2 regions of the Shewanella sp. 0m-8 genome follow, and region 2 is predicted to be linked to the other one. Evidence: predicted binding sites of a transcription regulator. Region 2 holds the regulator's gene; the other holds the start of a gene.
What was found. Region 2 encodes LexA, which represses DNA repair genes until DNA is damaged. Its sites were predicted from a motif close to TACTGTATNNNNATACAGTA; they were not measured.
Positions count from the first base shown of each region.

Region 1 (3,198 bases), on a different contig from region 2:
ATTAATCGATAGCCCGACTTGATGAGTAAAGTGATTGAAGTTGTTTAACGCGCGCAATGTGGCACTACAAAGTACGACACCAGCGGCCTTATTCCATAACAGGTTTTCTAGCATAAATCCGACCTCTATTGGCGAGGCGCTAAAGAGGTAATCGGCTTGCTTACCCGTTAGTTGCTCAATCCAACGTGCCATAGGTGCACCTTTCGGGCTGTCTTCTTTGGCCATCATCTTCCACAGCTTTTGTGAATTCTCAAGCCGTTGCAGCATAAAGCCTGTTTCAGATAGTAATGCTTCTGATTGATGCTTGGGGATCTCGCCATCTTTTATTGCTTCGTTTAGCAGGCTAAGCATTTTATTAAATTGCTTTAGTGCCAAATTGGATGCCGTTGCTAGATTTTCAGCTTGAACCGATAATGCAGAAGGCAATTTACCGTGTTCGAACCGGAAGCGATTTTCTGGGTTATCAAATTTTGCTGATTGCGCGTCACAAAACTGCGCCACTTGATTAAGTAGACCCGCAATATCACCGATATGGTCGAGCATCGACTGCGCGGGCGCGATAATATAGTTGCTTTTAATCTGGTTTTGCAGTTTGCTGGTGGTCTTGCTCAGTTTATCAAGCCAGTCAGTTGCGCCGCGCACGGTCGACTGTGCGCTACTAAAGTCTCTGGCGACAATAGGTAGGTGGTGCGCTTCATCGATGATGTAATATAGATCTTCGGGATCAGGCAAAATTACGCCACCACCGAGCTCTAGATCAGCAAATAGCAAGCTATGGTTAGCAATCAGCACATCCCACGTATCGATATCTTCACGTGCCTTATGAAAAGGACAGTTTCTATGGTTAGCAAGTTGGCGATGACAGCTATGTTTATCGCATGCTATCTGTTGCCATAGGTGATCTGGTAGTGGCTTAGTTAACGTATCGCGTTCACCATTCCAAGTGCCTGCTTGATAGTCTTTTAATAAACCTTCTAACATGTCGACTTGGCTTTGGTCTGGCTTGGTTTGCCACATTGCCATTTGGGTGCTGTTATCTGGGCCAACTAACATTTCTAACTTAGATAAACATACATAGCGTTGACGGCCTTTGACTAAACCAAAAGTAAAGTCGAGCCCTGATTGTTGCAGAAAAAAAGGCAGGTCTTTATGCAGCAGCTGCTCTTGCAGTGCGACTGTCGCCGTTGCAATACAGACCTTTTTCTTACTGGCCAATGCCAGTGGAATTGAGCCCAGAATATAAGCCAGTGATTTACCAATACCCGTGCCAGCTTCTACCACGATAATACGGCGGTTCTTGTCATATTCTCCAGCAAGCGTTTTTGATATTTCCGCAACAATATAGTTTTGCTCCCGACGAGGACGAAAGTTAGGCAAGGATGCAGAAATGCCCTTATATATAGTACGAATTTGAGTTTTAACGTCTGCGGATAACATGAATGCACTGAGCTAATAAATAGTGCTGTACATAATAACAGTGATTACTTAGCCTAAGAAGCGTTTAGTGATTAATAGTGTATTTAATTGAGTATAAAGTATGAATTCAAGGTTGAGCATGCAGCAAGTGATTAAAGGTAGAGTATTGACTCGCCATGCCATCCACCGGCAGGGCAGCCTTATTTTACAGTATTTTATTCAAACCCAAACGGGCCCTATAACAGTTGAAATCCCTCATCAGGAGCATGTTTGCTTTATACATTCGACTGATGCATCTCGCTTATTACACTGCGCTGGTCTCAGAGGGATCCGCCGTCGTGAACTCTCACTTAAGAGCTTTCAAAATATCCCCGTATCAGGACTTTATTGTAGCGATGCTAGGCAGTTACGCACGTTAGTGAGAGCTGCAAAAGATCTCGATATTGAGCTGTTTGAAGCCGATGTTAAAGCTGAACATCGATTTTTAATTGAACGCTTTATTGCATTAGATGCAGAGTTTCAGGGACAGTTCCAAGAGCATTTTATAGACAAACAACAAGTTGCAGCTGAGGACTTAGATCCGGTTAAACATCAACCACTGTTTATTGCAAGCCGCGCGCGTAAGACTGAATCAAGCATAAGCCTCAAAGCAATTTCTTTAGATTTTGAGTGCAGCTTTAGCGGCGAACTCTACTCAGTTGGTCTGTATGGGCAAACGGTCGAGGGTATCGTCTACCAAAAGGTCATTATGGTCGGACAGAGCCAAGCTTGTGAGCAAGATTATATTGAATGGGCACAAACTGAAGCCGATTTAATACATCGCTTAATTGCCTGGTTTAATGAATATGATCCCGACATTATTATTGGTTGGTCAGTGGTCACTTTTGATTTGGCCTTGCTTTATCGCCGAGCGAAACACCATAACATCACCCTTAATATTGGCCGTGATAACCACACTCTTAGTTGGAAGGTCGAAGATAAGTTTAGACCCGAAACCTTGTCGCTTCCTGGCCGTGTCGTATTAGATGGTATTGATTGGCTTAAGGCCGCTTTTTATCAATTTGATCGCTATTCATTGGAGTTTGTAGCGCAGCAACTGCTGGATGAAGGTAAAGCGATTCATAATGTTGATAATCGTATTGATGAAATCAACGATCTATTTTTAAATGATAAGCCCGCGTTGGCGCATTATAATCTAACTGATAGCCGCTTAGTTTGGGATATTTTTCAGAAGACCCAGTTATTTGATTTTGTCATTGAGCGCGCCAAACTTACAGGTTTAGAGCTTGGCCGTGTTGGTGCATCTGTCGCGGCATTTAACAATCTATACCTTCCTCATTTGCATAGATCGGGCTTTGTTGCGCCGAGTAAACCTGTTAGTGATGGCATAGAAAGCCCTGGTGGTTATGTGATGGACTCGGTACCGGGTCTGTACCGCCATATTTTAGTGCTCGATTTTAAAAGCTTATACCCTTCAATTATTCGCACCTTCCTTATAGATCCTAAAGGCTTGGTTGAGGGGCTAAATCTTGCAAGTCATCAACAGCAAGACAAAGCCGTTCAAGGCTTCTTAGGCGCATGGTTTAGCCGTGAGCAGCCCATTTTACCTAGGTTAATCGAGCACCTTTCATCGGCACGAGAAGACGCAAAGTTACATAATAATGCCCCCTTGTCACAAGCGATAAAGATCATCATGAATTCTTTATATGGTGTGCTCGGTTCGCGCGGCTGTGTTTTTCACGACGCAAGGCTTGCGAGTTCAATTACCATGCGTGGTCATGA
Region 1 covers NZ_JBRIMB010000013.1:21,325-24,522, reverse strand. Annotated here, with positions in the region: gene dinG (ATP-dependent DNA helicase DinG) at 1-1,437, opposite strand, end outside; gene ACVBIO_RS08780 (DNA polymerase II) at 1,538-3,198, shown strand, end outside.
Region 1: dinG (ATP-dependent DNA helicase DinG) is a predicted target of LexA. The motif match lies at 1,461-1,480, and genes of this name have one in related genera.

Region 2 (3,198 bases):
TGCCAATAGCACAGCAGATGTAGAGAATAATCATATGGAGGTTGTAAACCCGCCCACTGATATCCGTAACACCCTCTGTCATATTAAGCGGCATTTCTGATGCAACAAGTACGGGCGAAAATAGCAACGCCAGCACACAATACAACAATTGCTTCACTAGACTTCTCCTCTGTCCACAAGACAAAGAAGAGTCACACAGTAAGTCTCTGCTCTATGTAAACTCTTCAGTTCCCAAAAAAGCAACGATGACTTCAAAGTGCGCGAGTGGCTTGCCTATCGAGTCGCAATTAATGGGATCGCGACACAGGCTATTGTATTCAGTGCTATTCACTGCTGGTGTAACCACGTTGGCACATACGGCTGAAATATATCAGGCCAATCTCAGTCTAAGCTTTAAATTCAGGACTAATCCCAGAGCAAAGACCGACAACTAAATCGCTCGGATATAACAAAATATCGTTGTTATGACTTCCTACACTACTTGGTGTTTAAATATTGATCAAGATCACTTTTTCAATTATTGATAATAAAAAAGCCCTCGAATGAGGGCTTTAGAAAATCGTTTGTACTAGAAGGCGCTTACTAAAACGCACCTCCTAGTCATCATGTATTAGAAAGCGAGGAGATGTTCTGCTTAATGAACAGCACCAAACAGGGAGGCTTGACCAAAAGCACTATCCTGCATATTGATTGAGCGACAAGATTGTTGCTTATTTGTGTTATCAATCGAATGTTCAATGACAATGCCGACAGCGCGAGCGCTTTTGGCAACGATTTGTAGGCGTCGATTGTCACGAGCATCTAAAGAGTTGGTCCAAGTAATCACCGCACTTGAGGTACCGCTTGTTAAGGCTTTTTCCATTGCCCAAAGTGTTTCCACTTCATCTTTAGCATGAACCAGTAAAATGCGGTCCATTCTTACACCTGCAGCTGCTAGCATCTGCTTGTAGCCGATATTCGGCGGGCTAATCAGTACAATCCAGCGACCCTGTTGGCTCAATTGTGAAAGCTGAGCACTGATCTGGTTCAGCTCATCACGCCCTTGAGTTTGGGTCACCATAGTCGTGATGTCATTACTCGTGCTGCTCACCATATTGGTCGATGGCATATCCTGCCACAGTCCAGGGTGACGAGGACTCGTTCCCATTAGTTTGTTCATTGCCAGTCTCCATTACGGATCACACCAACGGCTAAACCTTCAATACTTAAGCTTTGGTTTGCTAGATCCACTTCAATTGGTGAATACTCTTCGTTCTCAGCATGTAAGAAAACTTTGTTACCCTTTTTCTCAAAACGCTTAACGGTAACATCATCTTCAACGCGTGCTATAACCACTTGGCCGTTACGTGCTTGCTGAATTTTGTGTACAGCCAGTAGATCACCTTCTAGTATGCCAATATTCTTCATACTGTCACCACGGACTCTGAGTAAGAAGTCTGCTGATGGCTTGAACATGGCGGGATCGACTTTATAGTGTTGCTCGACATGCTCTTGCGCAAGAATCGGTTCACCTGCAGCAACTTGGCCGATAAGGGGTAAACCTAAATCTGCATCTTCAGTGTCTTCTTGGGTTAACTTAATACCGCGAGACGTGCCCGGCATAATTTCAATGCAGCCTTTTTTAGCTAAGGCTTTTAAATGTTCTTCAGCAGCATTGGCTGACTTAAAACCTAAACGTCTAGCGATCTCGGCACGGGTAGGTGGCATGCCAGTATCAGCAATATTACGTTTAATTAGCTCTAAAATTTCAGCTTGGCGCGGTGTAAGTGGTCTCATGGTTAACCCTGTCTTTCTATACAGTAACTGTTAGTATATACAGTATTTTTTTGAGTGCAAGTAATAACCAGTTATATTGTTTTTTGTGGGATCCAGTTTCAAATGAAATAAATCCAGCGATGTGAAATTCGTTATTGGACAGCGTCTGAAATTAACTAATATTTTGCTGGACATCAGCACTTATAAATTTAGATAAGGCCTCCGGATGAGAATTCGATGGGAAGGGGATTTTTGAGTGAATATATAAATTAGTCTTAGCTCATTTATGCCCATTACGTGCAACCAGCTAGGAAGGAATCCTTCCTCGTTGCCTAAACTGTTCATGCCCCTTTATTAGCTACAGGCAATAAGCAGGAAAGAACAGTGAAGAGTCTGTTGGCCTACTTTTACGAATCGATAAGCAATAATCACGAATTACTTTCGATTCAACATCAATACTCACTTTGCTCATTTCTGTGCGCGTTTATCCAGTAATACTTTTGTAGAGTGCAGATAAATCAATAGCTTTTCTTCAACAAAAATTAAATAGTAGGTTTATTAAATATGCATGCGCTTTTTGCCAAATATACGCGCATGCACACTATACAAATGTTGAACTAAGCCGCTGCGCGGGGCCTAAAAAATATTCAATCGAGTGTATAACCTACATTGGATCAGTTAGACTTAAAGAAATGCGAAGGAGCACAACAATGACAACGGAATTTCAATGAAAAACTTACCTTCTACTAGATATCAATTGATAAAACCTGCTCTACAGCCCAGAGCCAGCATCAAAAAAAGCAAATTCCTATAGCATAAAGCATACCAATTAATCTGGATTCAGCATCGACTAAGTCCAACAAGCGATTTGTGCCTTGCAAACAGCGCAACGCACAAATACTAAGACGTTATAAGCACAAGGAAGTTTTCAGATGATCCGCAACTTTCTAGAGACAGAGAAACAAATTCAGCATTCAGCACATGATGGAAAAGGTGCTGTAGAGTTGTATGAAATTTGGGGTAAATCAGATTTTATCAGCGGATGTGATTTTATTGATAGGCAAATTATACCGCCAAATTCTACTGTTGGTTATCACAAACACGGTAACAATGAAGAGATGTATATCATTCTTGAAGGAAGCGGAACAATGACTATTGCAGATCAAGAATATAGAGTTAAAAAAGGAGACATGATTAAAAACCCTCCTTTTGGTGAGCATGGATTGGTTAATGATTCAAACGAAAACATAGAGTTGTTAATCATACAGATGAGTATTGAGTAGTGTGCTTATAACAAGCAGCTAAATCCAGACTCACCAAGGCTGTCATGCCATTTGCTGAACAAATCGCCCGCCAGCACATGGTTCACTTATTAGCAGGGTGTTATGCAGTCGTGAACCGTTTCGAGTATAGGAAAATATAATGAGTGATAGTTGGGATGAT
Region 2 covers NZ_JBRIMB010000005.1:121,713-124,910, forward strand. Annotated here, with positions in the region: gene coxB (cytochrome c oxidase subunit II) at 1-157, opposite strand, end outside; gene ACVBIO_RS04105 (cell division inhibitor SulA) at 635-1,159, opposite strand; gene lexA (transcriptional repressor LexA) at 1,156-1,776, opposite strand; gene ACVBIO_RS04115 (cupin domain-containing protein) at 2,688-3,038, shown strand; gene ACVBIO_RS04120 (class I SAM-dependent DNA methyltransferase) at 3,178-3,198, shown strand, end outside.